2 regions of the Streptomyces sp. NBC_01241 genome follow, and region 2 is predicted to be linked to the other one. Evidence: riboswitches for the same ligand, from Rfam matches in the RefSeq annotation. Region 2 holds a riboswitch; the other holds the start of a gene.
The links. Region 2 has a riboswitch for S-adenosylmethionine ahead of thrC (threonine synthase). Riboswitches for the same ligand answer to the same signal wherever they lie in the genome.

Region 1: it holds a riboswitch for S-adenosylmethionine, as region 2 does, so the genes downstream of both, OG306_RS09810 (aminotransferase class V-fold PLP-dependent enzyme) here and thrC (threonine synthase) in region 2, are expected to answer to the same signal.

Annotation. Positions count from the first base shown of each region.
Region 1 is NZ_CP108494.1:2,255,888-2,263,397, forward strand. Features, by position in the region: gene OG306_RS09790 (NYN domain-containing protein) at 1-442, opposite strand, end outside; gene OG306_RS09795 (hypothetical protein) at 480-722, opposite strand; gene OG306_RS09800 (rhomboid family intramembrane serine protease) at 884-1,636, shown strand; gene OG306_RS09805 (Lrp/AsnC family transcriptional regulator) at 1,633-1,914, shown strand; gene OG306_RS09810 (aminotransferase class V-fold PLP-dependent enzyme) at 1,988-3,364, opposite strand; SAM riboswitch class IV at 3,540-3,657, opposite strand; gene trpD (anthranilate phosphoribosyltransferase) at 3,781-4,845, opposite strand; gene qcrB (cytochrome bc1 complex cytochrome b subunit) at 4,970-6,619, opposite strand; gene qcrA (cytochrome bc1 complex Rieske iron-sulfur subunit) at 6,616-7,510, opposite strand, start outside.
Region 2 is NZ_CP108494.1:4,771,231-4,778,740, reverse strand. Features, by position in the region: gene groL (chaperonin GroEL) at 1-845, opposite strand, end outside; gene OG306_RS21310 (cold-shock protein) at 1,199-1,405, opposite strand; gene OG306_RS21305 (MoaD/ThiS family protein) at 1,841-2,119, opposite strand; gene thrC (threonine synthase) at 2,150-3,451, opposite strand; SAM riboswitch class I at 3,469-3,595, opposite strand; gene OG306_RS21295 (glucosyl-3-phosphoglycerate synthase) at 3,749-4,693, shown strand; gene OG306_RS21290 (alpha,alpha-trehalose-phosphate synthase (UDP-forming)) at 4,756-6,171, shown strand; gene otsB (trehalose-phosphatase) at 6,177-7,055, opposite strand; gene OG306_RS21280 (DUF3263 domain-containing protein) at 7,289-7,510, opposite strand, start outside.

The sequences.
Region 1 (7,510 bases), 2.5 Mb from region 2:
CGTCGGCACGCTCCGCGTCGGCCCGATGGGCCTCCTCGCCCGCGGCGGCGACCAGCTTCACCCAGCCGGCCGGGCGCAGCACGTAGGCCGCGGCGGCCACATCGACGGGGTCGGCGGCGGCAGGCGGCGAACCCGCCTCCAGCGCGGCGGTCAGCTCCGGCTGCCCCTCCTTGAGCCGTTCACCGATCCGCTGACGGAACAGCGCGTCGCCCTCCAGGGCGGCCGCCATCGCGTTCCCGGCGAACTTGGCGCGCCGGGTCGGGGTGAAGCGGGCGTACTGTCTCAGCTGGGCCGGGAGTTCGGTGATCGTCAGGCCACCGAACGCGTCCGATACCAGCGCGACAACCCGTCGCCGTACAGCTTCGGGCAGCGGGCGGTCGAGCGCCTCGACGGCTTCGCCGGCCGCCTCGGCCGGTTCTGCGCCGCTAGCGGGCTGCTCCACCATCCGTCACCCCAAATTGTCTGTACGCACGCCTCCGTCAGGAGTCGGCACCCGGCCTGGCCACCAGTTCGATCTGATCCACCGCGTTGCACCAACGGCAGCGAACCGACTCGATGGTCTCACTGACCACCTCGCGCTCCTCGACGGTGGACTCCCCGGCCAGGTCGAGATGGACGTACTCGACGACCTTGGACGAGCGCGTCACGTCGAAGCGCGTGAGATTTCCGCAGAGCGTGCAACGCCAGCGGGTCCCGTCGGTCGGCTGGGGAACCGTCGTCATCGTGCGTCCTCTTTCGTCGAGCCTCGTGCCGTCTGCTTCAAGGATCTCGCGGTGCGCCGTCGAACTGCGGATGTCCTGCCGTAACCCTACGGCCTCGGTGCGTCCCCCGGACACGGCGAGGCGGTCTGTCCCGTTCCCTCCGCTTGCGTCATGCTCTGTTCATGATCGATCGGCGTGCCGCGGCCGGCAGACTGACCAGTGGACTCCTGCGGACTGTCACCTCGGGCGGACCGTCCGTGACCCACGCCCTGATCGCCCTGTGCTGCCTGGTCTTCCTGATCAGTCCGCTCTCCGGCTTCAATCCGTCCTACGGCAACGCCGACGCCCTGCTCGCCGCCCAGGCGGGGTACTTCGAACAATGGGGCGTGATCCCGAGCGAGCTGTGGGACGGCTCCGGACGCGCCCTGCTCACCCCGCTCACCGCCCTCTTCGTGCACGGCAGCTGGCTGCATCTGCTCGGCAACATGCTCTTCCTGTACGTGTTCGGGGTGATGACCGAGGAACGCATGGGCCGTACCGAGTTCACCTTCTTCTACGTCGCCTGCGGCTACCTCGCCCTGGTCGCCTACGCCGCCGCGCACGCCACGTCCGACGAGACGCTCGTCGGCGCGTCGGGGGCGATCTCGGCGGTGCTCGGGGCGTTCCTCTACCTGTTCCCCAGGGCCCGGGTCACGAGCCTGTTCCCGTTCCTCTTCTTCCTGCCGCTGCGCTTCCCCGCCTGGATCGTGCTGATCTTCTGGTTCGCCCTGCAGTGGCTGGCGGTCCAGCGCGCGGGCAGCGGAGGGCCGGGGGTGGCGTATCTGGCCCATGTGGTCGGCTTCGCCCTCGGCTTTCTCTACGCCTGGGGGCGTTACCGGCGTACGGATAGAGTGAAGTCACCAGCCAGGGCCACCGAGGGAGAAAGTCAGCCGTGATCACCGCGATCGTGCTCATCAAAACCAGCGTGGACCGGATTCCCGAGATCGCCGAAGCCATCGCCGCGCTGGACAGCGTCAGCGAGGTCTTCTCGGTCACTGGTACCTACGACCTGATCGCCATGGTCCGGGTGGCCAAGCACGACGACCTGGCGGACGTCATCCCGGGCCGGATCAGCAAGATCCCCGGCGTCGAGGCCACCGATACGCATGTGGCGTTCCGTACGTACTCGCAGCATGACCTGGAGGCCGCCTTCGCCATCGGCCTCGACGCGTAGGTGCGCCCCGCGTTACGGCGTAACACTTCGGAGGGGGACGGGCTCGGACGCCCGTCCCCCTCCTAGGTGCCCGTCAGAGCTTCGCTGCGCCCCGGTCCGGGACGCATCGGCCGTCCTCGGTGCGGTACTTCCACTGGGCGCCCTCGCTCACCAGCTCCTTGACCGCGCGGACGAAGCGCTCGATGTGCTCGTCCGGCGTACCGGCCCCGAAGCTCACGCGGATCGCGTTCAGTGACCGCTCGCCCGGCCCGGCCTCCGGCGCGCCGCACTCGCCGGCCTCCTGCGGGTCGCTGCCCAGCAGGGTGCGGACCAGCGGGTGTGCGCAGAACAGTCCGTCGCGGACCCCGATGCCGTACTCGGCGGAGAGCGCGGCGGCGAAGTGCGAGCTGTTCCAGCCCTCCACCACGAAGGAGATGACGCCGACCCGCGGGGCGTCGTCGCCGAACAGCGAGAGCACCTTGACCTCGGGGACCTCGGCGAGACCGGTCCGGACCGCGGTGACGAGGTGCTGCTCCCGGGCGACCAGGTTGTCGAAGCCGGCCTCGGTGAGCGCCTTGCAGGCGGAGGCGATGGAGTACACGCCGATGACGTTGGGGGAACCGGCCTCGTGCCGGGCCGCGGTGGTGTGCCACTCGACGTCCACACCGCCGTCGCCGCGCCGGGCGACCCTGCGCGAGGCGCCGCCGCCGGCCAGGTACGGCTCGGCGTCCCGCAGCCAGTCGGCCCGGCCCGCGAGCACGCCGGAGCCGAACGGCGCGTACAGCTTGTGCCCGGAGAAGGCGATCCAGTCGACGTCCAGGTCCGTGATGTCGACGGGGTGGTGCGGGGCGAGCTGCGCGGCATCCAGCACGATCCGGGCACCGTGCGCGTGCGCGGCAGCCGCCAGCTCCTTGACCGGCCACAGCTCACCGGTGACGTTGGAGGCCCCGGTGACACAGACCAGCGCGGGGCCGTAGGGGTCGCGGTCGGCGAGCGCCCGCTCCAGCGTCTCGACGGCCTGGGCCGGGGTGCGCGGGGCGTTCAGGTAGGTCACCTGGGCGTCGCGCCAGGGCAGCAGCGAGGCGTGGTGCTCAGTCTCGTACACGAAGACCTGGCAGTCGGCGGGGACGACGGCGGCCAGCAGGTTCAGGGAGTCGGTGGTCGACCGGGTGAAGATCACCTGGTCCTCGGCGCGGCATCCGAGGAACTCCGCGACCGTCGCGCGGCTGTTCTCGAAGAGGTCCGTGGAGAGCTGCGAAAGGTACCCGGCACCGCGGTGGACGCTGCCGTAGTACGGGGCGTACGCGGCGACGTCGTCCCAGACCCGCTGCAACGCCGGGGCGCTGGCGGCGTAGTCGAGAGCGGCGTACGTGACCTCGCCACCCGTGACGAGCGGAACCGATACATCCTTACCCAGAACCGGCAGAGGGGTACAAAGCGACTGGTCGGCGGCAGCGGCGAAGACAGACATGGCGAACTCCCGTAACAGGCAGGCGAATCGCGTACGCCGGCGGATACGCGGCAGCGCAGCGGAAAGAGAAAAAGGGGGTGCGGAGGAGGGCCGAGAAGCCCTATCGCATTCGCTTGCTCACAAGAGACTCCCTAGGGACCAGGACCCCGGGGGCTGGCATTCACAGATGCCGAGGGGCCCGCGCTTGCCGCAGACCTCGCTGCCTACGGCCTGGTCTTCACCCGGGGCACCCCGCCACGGACGGAGGGTTGCCGGACAGCGGGCCGGGGCCGTAGTCGCTGTCACTCATGACCTGCGCAGCATCTTGCCATACGTCCGTCGGCGCGCAAGGCGCGGTCCAGGATCCGGACCGCACCCCGCGTCACCTTCCGTCCGTTCAGAGGCTGTCGGGCGACCGGAGGTCGTCCGACAGCCTCTCAGGCGTTGCTGACCGCCACCCAGCGCTCCAGTGCCTGCCGGGCCGCTCCCGAGTCGATGGACTCGGCGGCCTTCTCGATCCCGGCGGCGATCTGCTCGTTGAGCCTGCCGTCCGTCGGGTCCAGGGCCACCAGTGCCGCCGCGGAGTTGAGCAGCACGGCCTCCCGCGCCGGCCCGTGCTCGCCCGCCAGCACCCGGCGGGCCACGTCCGCGTTGTACGAGGGGTCGCCACCGCGCAGCGCCTGTGGCGGCACCAGTTCCAGACCGACGTCGCGCGGGTCGAACGCCTCCTCGCGCACCGATCCGTCCCGGACCACCCAGACGCGTGACGTCGCGGTCGTCGTCAGCTCGTCCAGGCCGTCGTCACCGCGGAAGACCAGCGCCGAATTGCCGCGCTCGGCGAGGACACCGGCGACGATGGGCGCCATCCGCAGATCGGCGACGCCGATGGCCTGCGAGCGCACCTTCGCCGGGTTGGTGAGCGGCCCCAGGATGTTGAACGTCGTCGGGGCACCGAGTTCCTTGCGGGCCCTGGCCACGTAGCGCAGAGCGGGGTGGAACTTCACCGCGAAGCAGAGGGTGATGCCCGCTTCCTCGGCGACTTCGACGACCCGCTGCGCACTGAGCTCCAGGTTGACGCCGAGTCTCTCCAGCACGTCGGAGGAACCGCTCGCCGACGAGGAGGCGCGGTTGCCGTGCTTGACGACCTTGGCGCCGGTGCCCGCGATGACGATCGCCGACATCGTGGAGATGTTGACCGTCTTGGCGAGGTCGCCGCCGGTGCCGACGATGTCGACGGTACGACCGGGTACGTGGATGGTGTGGGCGTGCTCGTACATCGCGCGCACCAGGCCGGACACCTCGCCGACCGTCTCGCCCTTGGCCCGCAGGGCCACCGCGAAACCGGCGATCTGCACATCGCTCGCCTCACCGCTCATGATGCGGTCCATCGCCCACGCGGTGTCGTCCGCGGTCAGGTTCTCGCCACGCAGCAGCGGGTTCAGCAGGCCGGGCCAGGAACGGTCCGCCACGCTGTCGCCGCCGACCGGGGTCACAACGTTCATGGTCCGCTCCTGGGGTCCACAGCCGATAAAGGGGATAGCCCCCACCCTATCGAGGGCCGGGGACAGCGAAGAGCCCCGTCCATCGGATGGACGGGGCTCCTGCTGTGGCGATCAGTTCAGGCGATCAGTGGTGACCGTGGCCGCTGGTGATCTCCTTGTACTCCTCGACGGTGGGCTTGGCGATCTGGTTGTCCTCGCCGTAGTACCCCTTGCTGAGCTTGGCACGCAGCTTCTGCAGGGCGGACACCTTGCGCTCGACACCGTTCTCGTCGACCGTCGGGCCGATCTCGACCGGCTTGTACTGCTCGTGCGCGGTGAGCGTGTGCAGCTGCTCGGGGCCGAGCGGCTCGTGGATCTCGACGAACTCACCGTGCGGCAGGCGCTTGATCATGCCGGACTCACGCCCGTGCAGCACCTTCTCCTTGTCACGGCGCTGGAGGCCGAGGCAGATCCGCCGAGTGGCGATGAACGCGAGGACCGGTCCCACGAAGATGAAGATCCGGATGAACCAGGAGATGGCGTTCAGCGACAGGTGGAAGTGCGTGGCCCACAGGTCGTTGCCACCGCCGATGAAGACGATGACGTACTCGGTGATCCAGGCGACGCCGAAGGCCGTCCGGGTCGGGGCGTTGCGCGGGCGGTCCAGGATGTGGTGCTCGCGCTTGTCCCCGCTGATCCAGGACTCGATGAACGGGTAGACCGCGATGACCGCGAGCACCAGCCCGAAGACCATCAGCGGGATGAACACACCCAGGACGAGCGTGTGACCCCAGAGGTTGATCTCCCAGCCGGGCATCACTCGGATCAGACCCTCGGCGAAGCCCATGTACCAGTCGGGCTGGGCGCCGGTGGACACCTGGTCCGGGCGGTACGGGCCGATGGCCCAGATCGGGTTGATCGAGGCGATGGCCGCGATGATGGCGATGATGCCGAAGACCAGGAAGAAGAAGCCACCGGCCTTCGCCATGTACACCGGCAGCAGCGGCATGCCGACGACGTTCTTGTTGGTGCGGCCGGGACCCGCGAACTGCGTGTGCTTGTGGTAGAAGACCAGGATCAGGTGCGCCACCAGCAGGCCGAGCATGATGCCCGGCAGCAGCAGGATGTGGATCGAGTAGAACCGGGCGACGAAGTCGTGGCCGGGGAACTCGCCGCCGAACAGGAACATCGAGATGTACGTGCCGACGACCGGCATCGACAGGATCGCGCCCTGGGTGAAGCGGACACCCGTACCGGACAGCAGGTCGTCCGGGAGCGAGTAGCCGGTGAAGCCGGTGAACATACCCAGCACGAACAGCAGGAAGCCGAACAGCCAGTTGATCTCACGCGGCTTGCGGAACGCACCCGTGAAGAAGACGCGCATCATGTGCACGAACATGCCGGCCAGGAAGATCAGCGCGGCCCAGTGGTGGATCTGGCGAACCAGCAGGCCACCGCGGACGTCGAAGCTGATGTCCAGTGTCGAGGCGTAGGCCTCGGACATCTTGATGCCCTGCATCGGCTCGTACGAGCCGTGGTACACGACCTCGTTCATGCTCGGGTGGAAGAACAGCGTCAGATACACACCCGTGAGGATGATGATGATGAAGCTGTAGAGGGCGATCTCACCGAGCATGAAGGACCAGTGGTCCGGGAAGATCTTGCGCATGTTGGCCTTGGCCAGGGAGTAGATCCCGAGCCGGCCGTCCGCCCAGTCGGCCACCCGCTCGCCGGCGGGCGCCTTGCGATTGCCCGGTGCGGCGGCACCGGGTGTGTTCGTGGTCGCAGTACTCATCCGCGCTCCCAGAATGCAGGACCGACGGGCTCTTCGAAGTCACCGAGCGCCTCGAGGTTGCCCTCGCTGTTCACGCCGATCCGCAGCTGCGGAAGGGCATGACCGGCCGGACCGAAGATGACGCGGGCGCCGTCGGAGAGGTCGAAGGTGGACTGGTGGCACGGGCAGAGCACGTGGTGCGTCTGCTGCTCGTACAGGCTGATCGGGCAGCCGACGTGGGTGCAGATCTTGGAGAAGGCCACGATGCCCTCGTGGGCCCACTCGCGCTCGCGCTTGTCCTTGATGTTCTTCGGCTCGATGCGGATGATCATCAGCGCGGCCTTGGCGATCTGGTTCTGGAAGTCCTCCGCTTCCTCCGTCAGCCCCTCGGGCATGGCGAAGGTCAGCGAACCGACGGCGACGTCCTCGGGACGCAGCGGCAGCATCGTGTTCATGTTGATGAGCTGCTTGCCCTTGGCCCACAGGGTGTTGCGGAGCTTCTTCTCCGGCAGCGGACCGAGGTCGCGCAGCAGCACCACACCGGAGAGCGGCACCAGGGCCAGCGCGCCGAACATGGTGTTGCGGATCAGCTTGCGCCGACCGAGCGCGGACTCCTGGGCACCTGCCGCGAAGTCGGCGAGAACCTTCGCCTTGACCTCGGGCTCGGCCTGGATGGCGTGCCGGTCGTCGGCGACCTCCACGTCGGACATCAGGGTGCGCGCCCAGTGGACGGCACCTGCGCCGATCGCGAAGAGGGCCACGCCCAGGGTCAGACCCAGGGAGAAGTTGAGCGCGCTCACATGGCCGAAGGGCCAGATGTACACGATCTTGTCGACCGGGAAGATGACGTAGGAGGCGATGAAGCCGACCGTCGCCAGCATGGACAGCGTGAACATGAGCGCGACGGTGCGC
Region 2 (7,510 bases):
CGGTCACCGAAGCCCGGGGCCTTGACGGCGACGGACTTGAAGGTGCCACGGATCTTGTTGACGACCAGGGTCGACAGGGCCTCGCCCTCGACGTCCTCGGCGATGATCAGCAGCGGCTTGCCGGACTGCATGACCTTCTCCAGCAGCGGAAGGAGGTCCTTCACGTTGCTGACCTTGGAGTTCACGATCAGGATGTACGGGTCGTCGAGCGACGACTCCATGCGCTCCATGTCCGTGGCGAAGTACGCCGAGATGTAGCCCTTGTCGAAGCGCATGCCCTCGGTGAGTTCCAGCTCCAGACCGAAGGTCTGGGACTCCTCGACGGTGATGACGCCTTCCTTGCCGACCTTGTCCATGGCCTCGGCGATGAGCTCGCCGATCTGGGTGTCGGCGGCGGAGATGGAGGCGGTCGAAGCGATCTGCTCCTTGGTCTCCACGTCCTTGGCCTGCTCCAGGAGGGCGGCGGAGACGGCCTCGACGGCCTTCTCGATGCCCCGCTTGAGGGCCATCGGGTTGGCACCCGCGGCGACGTTGCGCAGGCCCTCGCGGACGAGAGCCTGGGCGAGAACGGTGGCGGTGGTCGTACCGTCGCCGGCGACGTCGTCCGTCTTCTTGGCGACCTCCTTGACCAGCTCCGCACCGATCTTCTCGTACGGGTCCTCCAGCTCGATCTCCTTGGCGATGGACACACCATCGTTGGTGATCGTGGGGGCGCCCCACTTCTTCTCAAGGACGACGTTGCGACCCTTGGGGCCAAGGGTGACCTTGACGGCGTCGGCGAGCTGGTTCATGCCGCGCTCGAGACCGCGCCGGGCCTCCTCGTCGAACGCGATGATCTTGGCCATGTGAAGTGGTCCTCCCGGACAGGGGTGGATTGCTCCGGACCGAGTGGCGCCCGCGACGGACGGCCTGCCTGACCGGTGGTTCCTTGCCCCACCGGACCTGCGGGCCTCACCGGCCCGGTCCAAGTTCTGTCACTCTCACCTGGAGAGTGCTAACGCCAATGATTAGCACTCGACCCCGGAGAGTGCAAGCGTCCGCCTCGGGATGTGGACAACGACGACCGCGCTCGGACAGCCCCGTACGCACGGACACACAGATGCGCGGCGCACGGACACGCGAACGCACGGAGGGCCCGTACCCCAGGGGTACGGGCCCTCCGTGCGTGAGTAGTGTCGTTGGCCGACCGCGTCCGAGCTCAGCCGACGGCGAGCTTGACCATGTCCGCCTGCGGCCCCTTCTGGCCCTGCGAGATCTCGAATTCAACTCGCTGACCCTCTTCGAGGGTGCGGTACCCGTCCATCTGGATCGCGCTGTAGTGGACGAAAACATCCGCACCACCGTCGACCGCGATGAAGCCGTACCCCTTCTCCGCGTTGAACCACTTGACGGTGCCCTGAGCCATGCCTAACTCCCCTATTACTGGCCCTTGCACAGGACCGCACTTCGCGGACCCGGGTCAGAACTCACCCTCCGACAGGAGAGGGTGCGTGCGCCGGAACGCGTCGACCGCGGCCGAATGTATCTGCCCAACTGCCCTCTGCAACAGGTCAATCGGACGAGAAATCTGGGCAGCACCGAACGCCCGAATATGAGGAATTCATGAGATTCCAGGGCAAGTCGGGCCGGGCAAAGGTGATTTATGGCGCAAGGAGATCGAGCACTTTGGCTACTTCTTGTCGCGACCCGGCGCATTCTCATATGCGGGCGGCACGGGCAACTGGGGGGGCTTCCCACACTGTACCGCGCTCAACCATGCAGAATTGCCCCCTCCGCTTCTCTCGCAGAGGGGGCAATTCCGGTGACACGGTGAAAGCCGGCCCGGGAGCCGGACGGGGGGTCAGCAGCCGCCCGCGACCGCCGGGATGATCGAGATTCCGGCGCCGTCCGGCGTGGCCGTCTCCAGGCCGCCCTCGAAGCGCACGTCGTCGTCGTTGACGTACACGTTCACGAAGCGGCGCAGCTTGCCCTGGTCGTCCAGGACGCGGGCGGCGATGCCCGGGTGGTTCTGCTCCAGGGACTGGATGACCTGGGAGAGGGTCGAGCCCTCGGCCGGGACCTCGGCCTGGCCGCCCGTGTAGGTGCGGAGGATGGTGGGGATGCGGACCTTGACGCTCATGGTGGGTGCCCTTCCTGGAGTCTCGGGTGGTCAGCTGGTGGCGAGTCCGGCGGCGCGGAACGCGTCCAGGCTCGGGCGGATCGTGGCGGTCGCCTGCGAGGTGGCGGCCACCGCGTCCAGGGTCTTGAGGCCGTCACCCGTGTTGAGGACGACGGTGGTCAGCGCCGGGTCGATCAGACCGGCCTCGATCAGCTTCTTCGTGACGCCGACCGTCACACCGCCCGCCGTCTCCGCGAAGATGCCCTCGGTGCGGGCGAGGAGCTTGATCGCGTCGACGACCTGCTCGTCGTTGACGTCCTCGACCGCGCCGCCGGTGCGGCGGGCGATGTCCAGGACGTACGGGCCGTCGGCCGGGTTGCCGATCGCCAGGGACTTGGCGATGGTGTTCGGCTTCTGGGGCCGTACGACGTCGTGACCGGCCTTGAAGGCGGTGGAGACCGGGGAGCAGCCCTCGGCCTGGGCGCCGAAGATCTTGTACGGCTTGTCCTCGACCAGGCCCAGCTTGATCAGCTCCTGGAGACCCTTGTCGATCTTCGTGAGCTGCGAGCCGGACGCGACCGGGATGACGATCTGGTCGGGCAGCTGCCAGCCGAGCTGCTCGCAGATCTCGTACGCCAGGGTCTTGGAGCCCTCGCCGTAGTAGGGGCGCAGGTTGACGTTGACGAAGCCCCAGCCCTCGCCGAGCGGGTCGCCGATGAGCTCCGAGCAGAAGCGGTTGACGTCGTCGTAGTTGCCCTCGATGCCGACCAGCTCACCGCCGTACACCGCGGCCATGACGACCTTGCCCTGCTCCAGGTCGTGCGGGATGAACACGCAGGAGCGGAAGCCGGCGCGGGCGGCGGCGGCGCCCACCGCACCGGCGAGGTTGCCGGTGGAGGAGCAGGACAGGGTGGTGAAACCGAAGGCGCGGGCGGCCTCGACGGCGATGGCGACGACACGGTCCTTGAAGGAGTGCGTCGGGTTGCCGGAGTCGTCCTTGACGTACAGACCGCCGGTCACGCCCAGTTCACGGGCGAGGTTGTCGGCCTTGACCAGCTTGGTGAAGCCGGGGTTGATGTTGGGCTTGTCCGCGACATTCGCGGGGACCGGCAGCAGCGGCGCGTAACGCCAGATGTTGTCGGGTCCGGCCTCGATGCGCTTCTTCAGCTCGTCGGGGGAGCCGCTCGGCAGGTCGTACGCCACTTCGAGCGGCCCGAAACAGGACGCGCAGGCGAAAATGGGACCGAGTTCGAAACGCTCACCGCACTCGCGGCAGGAAAGCGCCGCGGCGGGACCCAGGTCGACAACCTCGGCGGAAGAGTCGGTGCTTACTGCAACAGTCTGCGCAGCCATGGAGGCGAGGCCCTTTCTCCTCATCTTCCTCGCGGCGCATCTCGCCACGAGACGGAATTGGCACCTTCCCCACCTGACCTCGCGGTCGGCAGGAGGGTTGCCGGGACTTCAACGGGCCGTTCCCTCAGTCCCTCTGGATGAGCGCTATGGCACTGGATCTCCGATCCAGGCGTTTGTCTGCGGACCGACCCCGACATGCGAGGGCCGTCCGCGTTGTTCAAGACTGTAACCGAAGCACCGGACGGTTGAGAGAGTCGTCCGAACCGCGAGATGGATCACATACAGGGAGTATCGACCGTGCTGGAAGAGGTCGAAAGCTGGCTGGCCAGGCGTTCCTGGTCGGTCGCCGACCGCCCGCTGGACCGGCTCCTCGCTGCCAAGGAGCCGGGGCGCGGAAGCGTGAGCGTCGTGCTGCCCGCACTGAACGAGGAGGCGACGGTCGGCGCGATCGTCACGACGATCCGGCGCGAGCTGATGGAGAAGGTCCAGCTGGTCGACGAACTCGTGGTGATCGATTCCGGTTCCACGGACGCCACCGCGAAGGTGGCCCGGGAGGCCGGCGCGCGGGTGGTGCACCGGGACGACATACTGCCCCGGATACCCGCCGTGCCCGGCAAGGGCGAGGTGCTCTGGCGGTCGCTCCTGGTGACCGGCGGCGACATCGTCTGCTTCGTCGACGCCGACCTGAAGGAATTCTCGGCCGACTTCGTCTCCGGCATCGTCGGCCCGCTGCTGACCGATCCGGACGTCCGGTTCGTCAAGGCGATGTATGACCGCCCGCTCGGTGACACCGCAGGTCAGGGCGGTCGCGTCACCGAGCTGGTGGCCCGTCCGCTGCTCAATCTGCACTGGCCGCAGCTGGCCGGCTTCGTCCAGCCGCTGGGCGGCGAGTACGCCGTACGCCGCTCCCTCCTCGAACAGATGCCCTTCCCCGTCGGGTACGGAGTGGAGCTGGGCCTCCTCGTCGACGCGCTGCACACCGTGGGCCTGGACGCACTCGCCCAGGTCGACGTGGGGGTGCGCAAGCACCGCCACCAGGACGGGCAGGCGCTCGGCCGGATGGCGGCGGCGATCTACCGGACCGCGCAACTCCGGCTGTCCCGCGGGCACCTGGTACGGCCTTCGCTCACCCAGTTCGAGCGCGGCGAGGACGGTTTCGTACCGCGCACCCATGCGGTGGACACCGAGGAGCGGCCTCCGATGCGTGAGATCGAGGAGTACGTTTCACGCCGCGCGGCCTGACGCGGCCCGACTTCGCACGTGTGCACGTTTGGACGGTTCGTGATCCGGCTAGATTCCGCAACATGGTCTCCGAGCACGAAGCCCAGTCCACTGCCCAGTCCGCAGTTCAGTCCGCTGCCCGGGTTCTCGTCGCGTCCAACCGCGGGCCGGTGTCGTACACCCTGGAGGCGGACGGATCACTCGACGCGAAGCGGGGCGGCGGCGGACTCGTCTCCGGGCTGAGCGCCGTCAAGGACAAGCTGTGGGTGTGCGCCGCGCTCGGTGACGGGGACCGGGAGGCGGTCCGCCGCGGGGTCGGTGAGCCCGGCGTACGGATGCTCGACATCGACGCGGCCGTCCACGCGGACGCGTACAACGGCATCGCGAATTCGGTGCTCTGGTTCGTCCACCACATGCTGTACCAGACCCCGCTGGAGCCCGTCTTCGACGCGGAGTTCCGGCGGCGGTGGGCATCGTTCGAGACGTACAACCGGGCCTTCGCCGAGGCGCTCGCCGAGGAGGCGGACCCCGGGGCCGCGGTGCTGGTGCAGGACTACCACCTGGCACTGGTGCCCGGCATGCTCCGCGGTCTCCGCCCCGACCTGCGGATCGGCCATTTCTCGCACACCCCGTGGGCGCCCGTCGACTACTTCCGCCTGCTCCCCGACGACATCGCCGAGCAGCTGCTGCACGGCATCCTGGGCGCCGACCGGGCGGCCTTCCTGACCCGGCGCTGGGCGGACGCCTTCATCGGCTGCTGCACGGAAATCCTGGGCGGCACCGGGCGGACCAGGATCGGGGTGCACGGGCTCGGCGCGGACGCCGGCTTCCTGCGCCGGCGCGCGCACGAGGCGGACGTGGACGAGCGGATGGCGGCGCTGCGGGAGCAGATCGGCCCTGGTCGGAAGACGATCGTACGAGTGGACCGAACGGAACTGTCCAAGAACATCGTGCGCGGGCTGCTCGCCTACCGCGCGCTCCTCAACGAGCGGCCCGAATGGCGCGAGCGCGTCGTCCACATCGCCTTCGCGTACCCCTCGCGGCAGGACCTGGCCGTGTACCGCGACTACACGGCCGAGGTGCGGCAGGTCGCCGACGACATCAACGCCGCGTACGGCACGGCGGGCTGGACGCCGGTCGTGCTCCACGTCAAGGACGACTTCGCCCGCTCGCTCGCCGCGTACCGGCTGGCCGACGTGGCGCTCGTCAACCCGATCCGCGACGGCATGAACCTGGTCGCCAAGGAGGTCCCGGTGGTCTCCGACCACGGCTGCGCGCTGGTGCTGTCGCGGGAGGCGGGGGCGTACGAGGAGCTGGGCAGCGACGCGGTCGTGGTGAACCCCTACGACGTGTCCGCGACGGCCGCGGCGCTGCACGAGGCGCTCACGATGGCGGACGACGAACGGGCGGCGCGCACGGAACGGCTGGCCGCGGCGGCGGTGGCGCTCCCGCCGCAGCAGTGGTTCCTCGATCAGCTGGACGCGCTGCGGCGGGAGTGAGCCGGTCAGATCCGTTCGGCCAGGGCGGCCAGAAAGCCGACGACGGCTCCGGGACCGTTCAGCAGCAGATCCGCGCGTTCGGCCAGTTCGGGTACTTCGGCGCTGCCGCTGCAGACGAGCAGGCCCGGGATGCCGTCGGGGCCCTCGGTGCGGAGTTTCTCCACGGCGGCGTACGCGGCGAGGTCGCCCAGGTCGTCGCCCGCGTACAGGACGGACTCGGCGTCGGTCTCCCGTACGTACTGTGCGAGCGCCACGCCCTTGTCCATGCCCGGCGGGCGCAACTCCAGGACCAGGCGACCCGGTTCGACGATCAGCCCGTGCCGGGCGGCGAGCTCGCCGAGGGGTTCGCGCAGGGCGTCGAACGCGGCCTGCGGGTCGGCGGCGCGGCGGGTGTGGACGGCGAGCGCCTGGCCCTTCTCCTCGATCCAGGTGCCGTGCCACGTGCCGAACCGGTCGAGCACCCCCGGGAGTTCGGCCCGGACGGCGGCGACGCCGGGGTGCGGGGCGGGGGTGCGGACGGTGCCGGACACGGCGTCCCAGCGTTCGGTGCCGTAGTGGCCGAGGACGACGAGGTGGTCCAGTCCCCGCACTCCGGCGAAGCCGCCGTGCCGGACCGCGACGCCGGCCGGGCGGCCGGTGATCACGGCGATGGATGCCACTTTCGGGGCGAGTGCGACGAGCGCGTCGACGGCGCCGGGGTGGGCGCGGGCCTGCTCCGGGTCCGGGACGATGTCGGCGAGGGTCCCGTCGAAGTCGAGCGCGATGACGGCGCGGTCGGGGCGCGCGAGGATCGCGGCGAGGGCTTCTCGGCCGGGTGGGGTGGTGGGGGCGGGGAGCTCGGACGGGATTTCGCTCGGCGTGGGTGCGTGCGGGTTGCTGCCCATGGGGGCGAGCCTATAGCGGGGCGCGCGGGTTGGGGGTGCGTAGCAGGAGGCCGGGGGTAGGGCGCCCGCGTCGGGTGTTTCCGGGGGCGGAGCCCCGGTCGGCTCCGACCAGAAGGGGGCGCCCGGAACGCCCTGCAGTCGGGCCGGGGCGGAGCCGCGGTCGTCGCCGACCAGGGGTGGGGCGCCGAGGCGGAGCCATGGTCGGCGCCGCGCCGGCATCAGCGCCGCCCCGGTCAGCGCCTGCCCCGCCTCGCCTCCCGGACCCGGCGCAGGCGGTTCACCGTCACCGGGTCGGCCTCCAGGGCGCGGCGGTCGTCGAGGAGGGCGTTCAGCAACTGGTAGTAGCGCGTGGGCGAGATGCCGAGCTGTTCGCGGATCGCGCGGTCCTTCGCCCCGGGTCCGGCCCACGACTGCCGCTCGACGGCGAGCACGGCACGGTCCCGGTCGGAGAGGCC